2 regions of the Mesorhizobium sp. P2_E7 genome follow, and region 1 is predicted to be linked to the other one. Evidence: predicted binding sites of a transcription regulator. Region 1 holds the regulator's gene; the other holds the start of a gene.
What was found. The regulator PhoB, encoded in region 1, activates phosphate uptake and scavenging genes when phosphate is short. The targets are predictions, from matches to a motif close to TGTCATNNANCTGTCAT.
Positions count from the first base shown of each region.

Region 2: a site for PhoB is predicted at 3,428-3,444, ahead of phnF (phosphonate metabolism transcriptional regulator PhnF). Genes of this name have one in related genera too.

Region 1 covers NZ_JBFUER010000003.1:238,739-246,301, reverse strand. The annotation lists gene pstC (phosphate ABC transporter permease subunit PstC) at 1-815, shown strand, start outside; gene pstA (phosphate ABC transporter permease PstA) at 812-2,128, shown strand; gene pstB (phosphate ABC transporter ATP-binding protein PstB) at 2,146-2,970, shown strand; gene phoU (phosphate signaling complex protein PhoU) at 3,012-3,716, shown strand; gene phoB (phosphate regulon transcriptional regulator PhoB) at 3,733-4,422, shown strand; gene AC1DYC_RS20245 (ROK family protein) at 4,453-5,688, opposite strand; gene xylF (D-xylose ABC transporter substrate-binding protein) at 5,957-6,997, shown strand; gene AC1DYC_RS20235 (sugar ABC transporter permease) at 7,143-7,563, shown strand, end outside.
Region 2 covers NZ_JBFUER010000001.1:3,393,238-3,400,800, forward strand. The annotation lists gene AC1DYC_RS16685 (sugar ABC transporter ATP-binding protein) at 1-337, shown strand, start outside; gene AC1DYC_RS16690 (ABC transporter permease) at 334-1,299, shown strand; gene AC1DYC_RS16695 (zinc-binding alcohol dehydrogenase family protein) at 1,368-2,387, shown strand; gene phnF (phosphonate metabolism transcriptional regulator PhnF) at 2,657-3,406, opposite strand; gene phnG (phosphonate C-P lyase system protein PhnG) at 3,527-3,988, shown strand; gene phnH (phosphonate C-P lyase system protein PhnH) at 3,988-4,599, shown strand; gene AC1DYC_RS16715 (carbon-phosphorus lyase complex subunit) at 4,601-5,713, shown strand; gene AC1DYC_RS16720 (hypothetical protein) at 5,716-5,892, opposite strand; gene AC1DYC_RS16725 (alpha-D-ribose 1-methylphosphonate 5-phosphate C-P-lyase PhnJ) at 5,958-6,857, shown strand; gene phnK (phosphonate C-P lyase system protein PhnK) at 6,854-7,563, shown strand, end outside.

The sequences.
Region 1 (7,563 bases):
TCACCTTCTTCGAAAGCGTGTCGCCGATGAGCTTCTTCTTCGGCACAGTGTGGGATCCGCGCTTCGCCGCCGCCGGTTCGGGCGGCAGCCAGGGCCAGTTCGGCCTGATCCCGCTTCTCGCCGGCACGCTCTACATTGCCGCCGTCGCGCTGCTGGTGGCCGTGCCGGTCGGGTTGATGTCGGCGGTCTACATGTCCGAATATGCCTCGCGCAGCGTGCGCTCGGTGGTCAAGCCGGCGCTGGAATTGCTGGCTGGCATCCCGACCATCGTCTACGGCATCTTCGCCGTGGTCACGCTCGGGCCATTCATGCGCGACCTGTCGGCGGCACTCACCGGCGGCTCGCCGTTCATCCAGGGCCAGAGCATCTTCACCGCTGGCCTGGTGATGGGCGTGATGCTGATCCCGGTCGTGTCGTCGCTGTCCGACGACATCATCACCGCGGTGCCTCGCGCCATGCGTGACGGCTCGCTCGGCCTGGGCGCCACGCGCTCGGAGACGATCAAGCGGGTGATCCTGCCGGCGGCACTGCCCGGCATCGTCGGTGCCATCCTGCTAACTGCGTCGCGCGCCATCGGCGAAACGATGATCGTCGTGCTGGCGGCCGGCGTCGCCGCCAATCTCACCGCCAATCCATTCGAGGCGATGACGACCATCACCGTCAAGATCGTCAACCAGCTGACCGGCGATCTCGAGTTCAACTCACCGCAGACGCTGGTCGCCTTCGCGCTCGGCCTGACGCTGTTCGCGCTGACGCTGGTGATGAACATTGTCGCCCTCTACATCGTGCGCAAGTACCGGGAGCAGTACGAATGACCGACATCCCCCTGGACACGATGGCGGGTGCTGTCGCGCGCCCGCGCCGCGACATCGGGCTGAAGGCGCGCTACGCCGCCGAACGCCGCTTCCGCATCTATGGTGTGATTGCGATCTCGGTCGGCCTGGCGTTCCTGGCCATCATGCTGATCACCATCGTCTCGAAAGGCTACACCGCCTTCTGGCAGACGACGGTGACGCTGCCGATAACCTTCGACGAGAAGGTGATCGATCCCTCCGGCAAGCGCGCCACCGATCCGAACGTGCTGATCAAGGCGAACTATCCCAAGCTCGCCGAAAACGCACTGGTCGCCAAACTCGGCATCGATCCCGCCAACAAGCCGATGATGCTGAAGCTCAAGGGCTTCCTGTCGGAGGGCGCCCGCGTCCAGCTGCGCGACATCGTCGCCGCCGATCCCTCGGTGATCGGCACGACGCGTGACGTCAACATCCTGGCCGCCGCCAATCTCGACTCCGCCTTCAAGGGCCAGATCGACCTCAGTGTCGATGAAGCCCGCCGCAAGGTGTCCAACCAGCAGATCGATTGGATGAACAAGCTCAAGGCCGATGGCGTGATGGCCGAGCATTTCAATACGGGCCTGTTCACCTATGGCGCCTCCAGCCGGCCTGAGACGTCGGGCATGGGCGTGGCGATCATCGGCTCGTTCTACATGATGGTGATCGTGCTGTTGCTGGCGCTGCCGATCGGCGTCGCCGCCTCGATCTATCTTGAGGAATTCGCCAAGAAGAACCGCTTCACCGACCTGATCGAAGTCAACATCAATAATCTGGCGGCGGTGCCGTCGATCGTCTTCGGCCTGCTCGGGCTTGCCGTGTTCATCAACTTCCTCGGCATGCCGCGCTCGGCCGCCTTCGTCGGCGGCCTGGTGCTGACATTGATGACGCTGCCGACCATCATCATTGCCACGCGCGCCGCCCTTGCGGCGGTGCCGCCGTCGATCCGCTCGGCAGCGCTTGGGCTTGGCGCCTCCAAGATGCAGATGGTGTTCCAGCACATCCTGCCGCTGGCCGCGCCCGGCATCCTGACCGGCACCATCATCGGCCTGGCGCGCGCGTTGGGTGAGACCGCACCACTGCTTCTGATCGGCATGGTCGCCTTTGTCGCCGACTATCCGAAGACACCTTTCGACCCGGCAACCGCGCTACCGGTGCAGATCTACATGTGGGCAAACGAGGCCGAACGCGCTTTTGTCGAGCGCATGTCCGGCGCCATCATCATCCTGCTGGTCTTCCTCATGGCCATGAACATCACCGCGATCGTGCTTCGGCGCCGGTTCGAGCGGCGCTGGTAGAAAAAAGGCAATTTGGTATGAACATCATGACCGAACAGTCCCTTGAAAACGCAGTGGGCGACAAAATGAACGCCAAGTCGAACGAAGTGATCAAGATGCGCGGCGACAAGGTCGGCGTGTTCTACGGCGAGAAGCAGGCGCTGTTCGACGTCAATCTCGACGTCCGCCAAAACCAGGTGACCGCGCTGATCGGCCCGTCCGGCTGCGGCAAGTCGACCTTCCTGCGCTGCCTCAACCGCATGAACGACACCATCGATTCAGCGCGGGTGACCGGCAAGATCACGCTCGATGAGGACGACATCTACGACAAGAACATCGACGTCGTCGAACTCAGGGCTCGCGTCGGCATGGTGTTCCAGAAGCCCAATCCGTTCCCGAAGTCGATCTACGAGAACGTCGCCTACGGCCCGCGCATCCATGGCCTGGCCAAGCGCAAGTCCGACATGGACCAGATCGTCGAGTCGAGCCTGAAGAAGGCGGCGATCTGGAACGAGGTCAAGGACCGCCTGCAGGAACCCGGCACTGGCCTGTCCGGCGGCCAGCAGCAGCGCCTGTGCATCGCGCGCGCCATCGCGGTCTCGCCGGAAGTGATCCTGATGGATGAGCCCTGCTCGGCGCTCGACCCGATCGCCACCGCCCGCGTCGAGGAGCTGATCGACGAACTGCGCCAGAACTACACTATCGTCATCGTCACCCACTCGATGCAGCAGGCAGCGCGCGTGTCGCAACGCACGGCGATGTTCCACCTCGGCTACCTGGTCGAGGAGGGCGCCACCGACAAGATGTTCACCAATCCCGACGACAAGCGCACCCAGGACTACATTACCGGCCGCTTCGGCTGAGCCGTCCAGCGGTTGAATTTTCAGGCACGAGGACCAGGATCATGGGTGAACATACCGTCGCCTCCTTCGATGAAGAGTTGGGCCAGATCAGCAAGCTGATCCGCGACATGGGCGATCTGGCCGGGTCGATGGTCAGCGGCTCGACCAAAGCGCTGCTCACGTCGGACAACGCGCTGGCGCAGCGTGTGGTTTCCGATGATGCCATCATGGACGCGCGCCAGCGTGAACTCGACGACCGCGCCATCACGCTCATCGCCAAGCGCCAGCCGATGGCCAACGATCTGCGCGCCGTGGTCGGTTCGATCCGCATGGCCGGCGACCTCGAGCGCATCGGCGATCTCGCCAAGAACATCGCCAAGCGCGTCGGCACTGTGGGCTTGAGCGTCACGCCGCGCGACCTCTCGCATTCCATCGATGCGATGGCACAACTGGTGCTGATCCAGGTGCAAGGGGTGGTCGAGGAATATGCCGCCGCCGATGCGGCCGCGCTGGCGAAGCTCAGGAATGAGGACGAGCGCATCGACGTCAAATACACGTCGGTGTTTCGTGAACTCTTGACCTACATGATGGAAGACCCGCGCAACATCACTGCCTGCACGCATCTTCTGTTCTGCGCCAAGAATCTGGAGCGCATCGGCGATCATGTCACCAACATCGCTGAAAATGCGTATTATGTGCTGACCGGCCAGCAATTGCCTGCCAATCGCCCGAAGCAGGACGAGACGGCGATGGCCACGTCGGCCTGACAAGGGTGAACTGCTGATGATTGCGCCACGCATCATGGTCGTGGAGGATGAGGAGCCGCTGGGCGTGCTCCTCCGCTACAACCTCGAATCCGAAGGCTACCAGGTCGAAGTGGTAACGCGCGGCGACGAGGCCGAAATCCGGCTGCAGGAAAATGTGCCCGACCTTCTGGTGCTCGACTGGATGGTGCCGGCGGTGTCCGGCATCGAGCTTTGCCGGCGGCTCAGGATGCGGCCCGAGACCGAGCGATTGCCGATCATCATGCTGACCGCGCGTGGCGAGGAGAGCGACCGCGTGCGCGGGCTTTCGACCGGCGCCGACGATTATCTGGTCAAGCCGTTCTCGACGCCGGAATTCATGGCGCGCGTGAAGGCGCTGCTGCGCCGCGCCAAGCCGGAAGTCCTGTCCAGCGTGCTCAAGGTCGGCGACATCGTGCTCGACCGTGAATCGCACCGAGTCTACCGCAAGAAGAGCGAGATCCGACTGGGGCCGACCGAGTTCCGCCTGCTCGAATTTATGATGCGCCACCCCGGCCGTGTGTTCTCACGCAGCCAGCTGCTCGACAATGTCTGGGGCGAGACGATCTACATCGACGAACGCACGGTCGACGTGCATGTCGGTCGCTTGCGCAAGGCGGTCAACAATGGCCGCATGCCGGACGTCATCCGCACCATCCGCGGCGCCGGCTACGCCATCCGCGAAGACTAGAGCCCGGCGCGCCGGGCCGTCGCCGGCCTCTCAGGCGACGTGCTTGCCGGTCTTCGCTTGAATGCCGGGCGCGAAAATCTCCTGGTCGACGAAGCTTAGCGCCCGCATGGCGCAGCCCTCGCGGATCAACGGCAGTTCGTTGGGCTCGGTGTCGAAGGAGATCGACTTCGAGTGCTGGCCGCCGGCGGTCTGGGCGATCGCCTCGCGCAATGCCGGCTCGATCAGGTCGAAGGCGGCGGCGCTGACACCGACCATGGCGACAGGGGCGGGGTCGATCAGCGCGAACAGGCTGCCAAGGCCGAAGCCGAGCGCCTCGCCCGCCTTGCGATAGGCTTCGCGCTCCGGGCCATCCGTCTCGCGGGCGCGTGCGGCCAGCGCCCGCATGTCGGCGTCGCCGACATCGACCGGTTCGGCATCCTCGCTCATCATCTTTGCGCTGCGCCAGATAGCGTAGTTGCCGGCATAGGCCTCGACGCAGCCGCGCCGCCCGCAACGGCACAGCGCGCCGCCGGGCCGGTGGATCATGTGGCCGAACTCGCCGCCGGACGAATGGGTGCCGGTGAACAGTTCGCCCTTCAGCACCAGCCCCATGCCGATGCCATGCGAGAGCAGGATGGCGATGAAATCGTCGCGATAGCGGTCAGGCTGGCGCCATTGCAGCGCCACCGCCATCATGTTGCAGTCGTTTTCCATGGTGGCCGGAATGCCGAATTCCGCTTCCAGTATGTCGGCGAAGGCAATGTCGGTCAGCGGTGTGATCGGCGACCACAGCATGGCGCGCGCATGCGAATCGGTGATGCCCTGAATGCCCATGGCAATGCGGGCGACGCTCTGGACGTCGAGGTCGGGATCCTCGAGCCGGCGTCTGACAATGGCAGTGCATTCGCCGATCAGTTCGTCGCGCGAAATGGTCAGCGTGTCGAGCCGGCGCTGTTCCTCGGCGACCACCTGGCCGGCATAGTCAATGACGGTGACGGAGAGGAAGTTCAGCGACAGCACCACGGTCATCACCGCCGCCGCTTCCGGGTTGAGGCCAAGGCCGACCTGCGGCCGGCCGCGTTTCAGCGCGCCGGTCTCGCCGGGCTTGCTTTCGGCCAGGATGCCTTCCGCAATCAAATCCGACGAGATCGCCGATATGGTCGAATGGCTGAGGCCGGTGGTCGCCGCGATCTCGGTCCGCGACGGTTGGCCGGCACGGCGCACGGCCGAAATCACCATCGCACGGTTGCGACGGCGCAAATCGTCGTGGCGGATTCCAACCGACATTTTTGTTTCCTCCCGGTCCTCCTCGCGCCTCATGATAATGAAGGCGGTCAGGGGCGCTACGCAAATATTGGCAGAAGCCGGCGGCGCTGTCATTGTTTATTGCGAGTCTCGAAAAAATTCGCGGAGGCCATCAGATTCCATCAGAATCGATGTTGACAGCGCCTCGCCGTTGGACCAGTATTTTTTCGAGGCTCGAAAAAATAGAGCCTCTGTGTGCCGGCCTTCGGGCCAGTTTTGTCGCGCCGCGCGCGGCGCAGGGAGGATTAACATGAACAGATTTGCAGCCGCCATGCTGGCGGGTGTCGCCATGTCGCTGACGCTGGTGTCGGTCGCGCAGGCGAAGGACAAGGTCATCGGCGTGTCGTGGTCGAACTTCCAGGAAGAGCGCTGGAAGACCGACGAAGCGGCGATGAAGGCGGCGATCGAGGCTGCCGGCGACAAGTATATTTCCGCCGACGCGCAGTCCAATCCCGGCAAGCAGCTGACTGACGTCGAAAGCCTGATCTCGCAGGGCGCCAATTCGCTGATCATCCTGGCGCAGGATGCCTCCGCCATTGGCCCGGCGGTGCAGAAGGCGCTGGACGAAGGCATTCCGGTGGTCGGCTATGACCGCCTGATCGAGAACAAGGACGTCTTCTACCTGACCTTCGACAACAAGGAAGTCGGCCGCATGCAGGCTCGTGAAGTGTTCAAGGCCAAGCCGGAAGGCAACTATGTCTTCATCAAGGGCTCGGGCTCCGATCCGAATGCGGATTTCCTGTTCGCGGGCTCGATGGAAGTGCTCAAGGAAGCCATTGACTCGGGAAAGATCAAGAATGTCGGCGAAGCCTATACGGACGGCTGGCTGCCGGCCAACGCGCAGAAGAACATGGAACAGTTCCTGACCGCCAACGACAACAAGGTCGATGCCGTGGTCGCGGCCAATGACGGCACCGCCGGCGGCGTTGTCGCCGCGCTGACGGCGCAGGGCCTTGCCGGAACGGTTCCCGTCTCGGGCCAGGACGGCGACCATGCCGCTCTGAACCGCATCGCGCTCGGGACCCAGACCGTATCGGTGTGGAAAGACGCGCGCGAGCTCGGCAAGAACGCCGCCGAGATCGCCTCGCAGCTCGCCGACGGCAAGAAGACGAGCGATATCGCCGGCGCCAAGGATTTCACCACGCCTGGCGGCAACACCGTCAAGTCGCTGTTCTTGACCCCCGTCGCGATCACCAAGGACAACCTCAACGTCGTCATCGACGCCGGCTGGATCAAGAAGGACGAAGTCTGCACCGGCGTCGCCGCCGGCAGCGTCGCAGCCTGCAACTAAGCTTGGTCTGTTTCCATTCGATATCGACGCCGCGGCCCAAAGCCGCGGCGTTTTCTCAACAAGATTTGTGTTTCCGCCAGAGGCGGCTAACTTCTAGGCTGTGGTCCGGCATCCGCGTCAGACGGCAAGCCGCTGGGAGGACATCATGACCGACACAACCTCGCCTTCGCAGGCCGACACAGCGCGTGCGTCGGAACTCGGCCCGGTCGCCCGGTTCCTGAAGGCGACCGAGATCGACACCCGCATGCTCGGCATGATCGGCGCGCTGGTGATCATCTGGATCGGCCTGCATATCCTGTCGGGTGGTCTCTTTCTGACGCCGCGCAATTTGTGGAACCTGTCGGTGCAGACATCAGCCGTCGCCATCATGGCTTGCGGCATGGTGCTGGTCATCGTCATGCGCAACATCGACCTATCCATTGGCTCGGCCGAAGGGGTGATAGGCATGGTGATGGGCTTTGCCCAGGTGCACTTTCTGGTGCGCTTCATCGGGCTGGAACTCGGCAATCCGTGGATCTGGGTTCTGGCTTTGGTCATCGGCCTGGCGCTCGGTCTTCTCATCGGTG
Region 2 (7,563 bases), on a different contig from region 1:
CGCCTCCAGCCTGTCCGGCGGCAACCAGCAGAAGATCGTCATCGGCAAATGGCTGGCGCATGGCGCCAAGCTGTTCATCTTCGATGAGCCGACGGTCGGCGTCGATGTCGGTACCAAGGCCGAGATCTACCGCCTGTTCGGCGCGCTTCTGTCGAAGGGCGCCGGCATCATCCTGATCTCGTCCTACCTTCCGGAAGTCTACGAACTGGCCGACACGCTGCACGTCTTCCGGCGCGGCAAGCTGGTTGCCACGCATGGCTTCCGCACCGCCGATCACGAAGAGATTCTCACACAGGCGCTCGCCGAGAAACAAGAAAAGCTGGGAGGACAGACATGAGCACCGAAGCGGTTCCTGCCGAAAGACCGAAACGCAATTACAACGCCCTGTTCGGGCTGACGCTGCTGGCGCTGCTGGTTCTGTTGTGGGTCATCCTGTCGCTGGCGACGCAGAGCTTCGCCTCGGGCAACAACATCTCGAACCTTTTGCGCCAGGGCTCGATGATCGCCATCCTCGCGGTCGGCCAGACCTTCGTCATCATCACCGGCGGCATCGACCTGTCGGTCGGCGCCGTGGTCGGGTTCGCCACCGTCATCGCCGCCATGCTGATCAATGCCGGCGTGCCGGTCTTTATCGCCATCCTGCTGACGCTGCTCGTCGGCGTTGCCATCGGCCTGTTCCACGGCTTCGGCATCGTCAAGATGGGCCTGCCGCCCTTCATCATCACGCTGGCGACGTTGACCTCGTTGCGCGGCATCGGCCTGCTGATGACCAATGGCAACTCGATCTCGATCAACAACGACGCCTTCCAGGAGTTTTCGCGCAACTCCTTCATCGGTGTCCCCAACCTGTTCTGGATGGTGATCCTGGTCGGCATACCGGCCTACATCTTCCTGCATCACAGCCGCTGGGGCCGCTATCTCTTCTCGGTCGGCTCCAATGCCGAGGCTTCGCGTCTGTCCGGCGTCAATGTCCAGCGCACCATCTACATGGCCTACACCCTGTCTGGCCTGTGCGCCGCCTTCGTCGGCGTGCTCTTGGCCTCGCGCATCGGCATCGGCAATCCGACGCAGGCCGAAGGCTGGGAGCTGCAGGCGATCGCCTCTTCGGTCATTGGCGGCACCTCGCTGTTCGGCGCCGTCGGCTCGGTGCACGGCCCGCTGCTCGGCGCCTTCATCCTCGCCACCATCAACAACGGCGCCAATCTCCTGAACGTCAACGCCTTCTGGCAGCGCATCATCACCGGCGTGCTGATTATCGTCATCGTCTACTTCGACGGCTTGCGCCGCCGCGGCAAATAATCCTCCCTGACTGTCTTCGCCGGTCCGCTCGACGGACCGGCGCCTTTTTTGAAAACTGGTATTGCTGAATGAAAGCCGTCATCTGCCGCTCGCCTGGCGACCTTGTCCTGGAAGACCGCGCCGCACCCGGCGCACCGCCTGCCGGCTGGGCCTTGGTCGCCGTCAGCCATGTCGGCATCTGCGGCACCGACTATCATATCTTCGAAGGCAAGCACCCGTTCCTCGCCTACCCCCGCATCATGGGCCATGAGGTGTCGGGGACTGTCGTCGAGACCGGCGAAGGCGTCGACCTCTCCGTCGGCGAGCCCGTCATCATCAACCCCTATCTCGCTTGCGGCAAATGCATCGCCTGCCGGCAGGGCAAGCCGAATTGCTGTGTGCGGATCGAAGTGCTCGGCGTCCATCGCGACGGCGCCATGGCCGAGCAGATCCTGGTGCCGGCCGAAAATCTTTACCCGGCAAACGGCCTGTCGCTGGCCGACGCCGCGGCTGTCGAATTCCTCGCTATCGGCGCCCATGCCGTGCGCCGCGCCCGCGCTGAACCAGGCGCCCGCACGCTGGTCATCGGCGCCGGGCCGATCGGCCTTGGCGCCGCCCTGTTTGCCCGCATCGCCGGGCTCGATGTCAGCCTGCTCGACATGAGTTCGGAGCGGCTCGACTTTGCCAAAAGCGAACTCGGCTTCGCTACGCTAGACGGCTCGCAAAAAGCGGCAGCCGAGCTGGTGCGCGATGCTACCGGCGGCGAAGGTTTTGATGTCGTCTTCGATGCCACCGGCAACACCCAATCGGTGCAATCTGCCTTCGCCCATGTCGCGCATGGCGGCACGCTGGTGCTGGTCAGCGTCGTCAAGGACGACATCGTCTTTTCCGATCCGGAATTCCACAAGCGCGAGATGACCCTGGTCGGCAGCCGCAACGCACTCAAGGCCGACTTCGACCACGTCGCCGCCTCCATCCGCAACGGCGCCGTGCCATTGGCCAAGCTCGTCACCCACCGCACCACGCTCGCCGCCACGCCGCACGATCTCGCCCGCTGGGCGCACGAGAAATCCGGCCTGATCAAGGCGGTCATCGAGGTTGGGTCATAACCCGGCCCGAACTGAAGACGGCCCGCCCAGGTCGACCCCCACTCCGGTCTGCTTCGCAGACCACCTCTCCCCCGATCGACGGGGGAGAGGAATGGCGCGAGCTTAGCAAGGCGGGCTCCCTTCCTCTCCCTCCGGAGGGGGGAGAGGTGGCTCGGCGAAGCCGAGACGGAGTGGGGGAAGGCGGTCCTCAAACGTCAAGCCGCTGAAAAACGAGCGCGACCAAACTTGGTCTGACATCAGTATGATGTCTCGTATAAGGCCGTCACTCCCTACAGCGCCGACAGTTTAAGCTCCACCCGCTCCGCCGGAAACCGCGTTTCTGAAAACTGGATCGGTCGGCCATCCGGCGTGACGTTGACGGCAACCGCGACCAGCACGATGGCCCCCGGCTGCAGGTTGAGGTCGGCAAGGTCAGCGGCATCGGCATGGCGTGCCGACAGCACCGTGGATTGCCTGAGATAATCTTCCACGCCGAAGCGCCGGAGCGAGGCGGTGATCGAACCGGTCTCCGCCATCACCGCATCGATGCCGGCGAAACGCTTGGCCTCGTACCAGCTGGCAGCGCGCGACACCGGCCGTCCATCGGCTTCGCCGCGCGTCTCCAGCCGGATCGCCTCAGTGCCCCTGGCAAGGTCGAGGCCCTCGGCGACACGCTGGCTGGCCGGCTCGACCGCTGATGTAAGCAGCACGATATGCCGTTCCGACGTCTGCCCTTGCAGGCCCGTCGAAAACCGCGTGCGGGCGCCGATCGGGTAGGACAGCCGCTTGCGCGACAAGACGAAGGTGCCGCGTCCCTGTTCGGCCCGCAGCACGCCGTCCTGTACCAGCGCCGATATGGCGCTGCGCACCGTGTGGCGGTTGACGCCGTAGCGCTCAGCCAGCGCCACTTCCGGCGGCAACGCGGCATTCTCGGCAAAATCGCCGGCGGCGATCGAATGCAGGATCTGGTCGGCGATCTGCCGCCACAAGGAGACGCCGCTGCGCCGTTCAATGCGGCTCGCCATCTTTTGCCCGGCCATTTTTGCCCCCGATCACACCCATGTCATCCACCCGTCATGGACACGGGTTAGATAATAGGTATTATTTGTATAGTTGTCTATATCACTAGACAAATTTTACACATTCAGGGAGTTAGTCGCATGCGAGGACAGGAAGCCCGCGACCAGGCCGAGCGCAAAGCCGTCATGGCGACGCTGGCGCAGGCGAGCGGCGACGACATCGCCCGGCTCTGGAACGAGGCCGGCCTGACCTCCGAGGCCGAGCTTTTGCGCGGGCCGGAAACCGGCCTGGTGACCATACGCGGCCGTATCGGCGGCGGCGGCGCCCCCTTCAATGTCGGCGAAGCCACGGTCACCCGCGCCACCGTGCGGCTGCCCTCCGGACAGGTCGGCCACAGCTACATGCTCGGCCGCGACAGGAAGAAGGCGAGGCTGGCGGCCATCGCCGACGCGCTCTGGCAGGACCCCGCGCAGCGCCAGTCGGTCGAGACCGCGCTGGTCGCGCCATTGCGCGCAGCCCAAGGCGAAGCGCGCGAAAAGCGCCGCGCCGAGACGGCGGCAACGAAAGTGGATTTCTTCACCATGGTGCGCGGAGAAGACTGATGGACATCGCAGCCCAATCGATCGACGGCGGTTTCGCCGATCCGGTGTTCAACGCCCAGACCGTCTTCCGCGCCGTCATGGACGCCATGGCACGACCGGGCAGCGTGCAGCCTTTGCCGGCCTTCGCCCGCCCGCCGGCGCCACTGTCGGCCACCGCAGGCGCCATCGCGCTTTCGCTCTGCGATCACGACACCCCGCTCTGGCTCGACCCTGCTTTGCAGACGTCGGCCGCGGTGAAAGCCTGGCTCGGCTTCCACGCCGGCACGCCGCTCGCCAACACACCGGCCGACGCGCATTTCGCCTTGATCGCCAACCCGGCGGAGATGGCGGCCCTCGACGGCTTTTCGCAGGGCACACAGGATTATCCCGACCGTTCGACGACACTGATCCTGCAGGTGAGCGATCTGACCTCCGGCGCGCCGCTGCTGCTTGAAGGCCCCGGGATCGAAACCAGCGCGACCATCGCGCCGGCGCAGATGCCGCGTCATTTCGTCGAACAATGGAAGCAGAACAGTCAGCGCTTTCCGCGCGGCATCGACATCATCCTGGCGGCCCCCGGCGGCATCGCCTGCCTGCCGCGCACGACGCGCATCAAGACGATGGAGGCGTAAAATGTACGTCGCGGTAAAAGGCGGCGAGGCCGCAATTGCCAATGCCCACAGCCTGCTTGCCGACCGCCGGCGCGGCGACCGTTCGGTGCCGGCCCTGCGTCTCGACCAGATCGTCGAGCAGCTGGCGCTCGGCGTCGACCGGGTGATGAGCGAAGGCTCGCTCTATGACCGCGAACTGGCAGCGCTCGCCATCGTCCAGGCGCGCGGCGACATGATCGAGGCGATCTTCCTGGTGCGCGCCTACCGCACCACGCTGCCGCGCTTCGGCTACAGCAATCCGATCGACACCGGCGCCATGCTGGTAGAGCGGCGCGTGTCGGCCACCTACAAGGATTTACCCGGCGGCCAGCTGCTTGGGCCCACTTTCGACTACACCCATCGGCTGCTCGACCCGGAGCTTGCCGCCGGCGCCGATGTCGCCGAACCGCTGCAACGGGCCGGCGAGGCGGAGGCGATGCCGCGCGTCTCGGCGATCCTCGCCCGCGAAGGCCTGATCGAGCCGGATGGCGAGATGCCGCAGGACCATGTCCCCGGCGACATCACACGCGAACCGCTGGAATTTCCGATGGCGCGCGACATCCGCCTGCAGGCGCTGTCACGCGGCGACGAAGGGTTTCTGCTGGCGCTCGGCTACTCCACCCAGCGCGGCTATGCCCGCAACCACCCCTTTGTCGGCGAGGTCCGCATCGGCGAGGTCGAGCTGGAACTCGACGTGCCGGAACTGCCCTTCGCGGTGCCGCTCGGCAAGGTCCGCGTCACCGAGTGCCAGATGGTCAACCAGTTCAAGGGCTCGGCCAAGGCACCGCCGCAATTCACCCGCGGCTATGGCCTCGTCTTCGGCCAGAGCGAGCGCAAGGCGATGGCCATGGCGCTGTGCGACCGGGCGCTGCGCGCAACGGAACTCGGCGAAGATGTCGTCGCTGCCGCGCAGGACGAGGAGTTCGTCATTTCACACTCGGACAATGTCCAGGCGACCGGCTTCGTCGAGCATCTGAAGCTGCCGCACTATGTCGACTTCCAGGCCGAACTCGACCTCGTGCGCCGCATGCGCGCCGAGTACGAGGCACGTGAAAACCCTGCAAAGATGGAAGAAAAGCGGGAGGCCGCAGAGTGATGCTAATGGCCTCCGCCATCAATCATGCCGCCGCCGTAACCACCACTGGCGCCGCCAACGGTCTCGCCCTGCGCGCCATCTTTCGGTGCGGGCAGGACCATGCGCCGAAGGATGAAGGCGACCACGCCGACGAACGCAAGCAGCAGGATTCCGAGATGTATCCAACCGGTTTGGGTCATCCGATTTCGCCCCTGTTTGCGCATTCTGGACGCCAATTCGATAGCACAATGTGGATGTGATCGCCATGACCGACATCGCCACCTACAACTTCGCCTATCTCGACGAGCAGACCAAAAGGATGATCCGTCGGGCGATCCTCAAGGGCATCGCCATTCCCGGCTATCAGGTGCCGTTCGCCTCGCGCGAAATGCCGATGCCTTATGGCTGGGGCACCGGCGGTGTGCAGGTGACCGCCTCGATCATCGGTCCGGATGATGTGCTGAAGGTCATCGACCAGGGCGCCGACGACACCACCAATGCGGTCTCGATCCGTGCCTTCTTCAAGAAGGTCGCCAATGTCGCTGTCACCACCGATACCGCCAGCGCCACGATCATCCAGACCCGCCACCGCATCCCCGAACATCCTCTCAGCGCCGGCCAGGTTCTGGTCTATCAGGTGCCGATCCCCGAGCCGCTGCGCTTCCTCGAACCGCGCGAGACCGAAACCCGTAAAATGCATGCGCTGGAGGAATACGGCCTCATGCATGTGAAGCTCTACGAGGACATCGCCAAACACGGCCGCATCGCCACCACCTATGCCTATCCGGTCAAGGTCGAGGGCCGCTACGTCATGGACCCCTCGCCGACGCCGAAATTCGACAATCCGAAAATGCATCGCTCGCCGGCGCTGCAGCTGTTCGGCGCCGGGCGCGAAAAGCGCATCTACGCCGTGCCGCCCTTCACCGATGTCGTCAGCCTCGACTTCGAGGATCATCCGTTCAAGGTCCAGACCTTCGACCAGCCCTGCGCGCTGTGCGCCGCCGAGAATGTCTATCTCGACGAGGTCATCCTCGACGACCATGGCGGCCACATGTTCGTCTGCTCCGACACCGACCATTGCGAGAAGCGGCGTGCTGATGGCCATCGCGGCCACCTTGCTCCCGAGACCCATCTTGCCGCAGAAAAAATGGAGCCGGCGCAATGACCGACGAACCGCTGCTGCGCGTATCGGAACTGTCCAAATTCTACGGCTCGCGCGTCGGCTGCGAGAACGTCACCTTCGACCTGTGGCCGGGGGAAGTGCTGGCCGTCGTCGGCGAGTCCGGCTCCGGCAAGACGACGCTGCTCAACTGCCTGTCGACGCGGCTGTTGCCCTCTTCCGGCACCGCCAGCTACCGCATGCGCGACGGCCAGTTCCGCGAGGTCTACCGCATGAGCGAGGCCGAGCGCCGCTTCCTCATGCGCACCGACTGGGGATTCGTCCACCAGAACCCGGCCGACGGCCTGCGCATGACGGTTTCGGCCGGCGCCAATGTCGGCGAACGGTTGATGGCGGTCGGCGACCGCCACTACGGCAAGATCCGCGCCACCGCCGTCGACTGGCTGTCGCGCGTCGAGATCGACGAGGACCGCATTGACGACGAGCCGCGCGCCTTTTCCGGCGGCATGCGCCAGCGCCTGCAGATCGCCCGCAACCTCGTCACCGGCCCGCGGCTGGTATTCATGGACGAGCCGACCGGCGGCCTCGACGTCTCGGTGCAGGCGCGCCTGCTCGATCTGCTGCGCGGCCTGGTCACCGATCTCGGCCTCGCGGCGATCGTCGTCACCCATGACCTCGCCGTGGCCCGGCTTCTGTCACAGCGCATGATGGTGATGAAGGACGGCCGCGTCGTCGAAAGCGGTCTCACCGA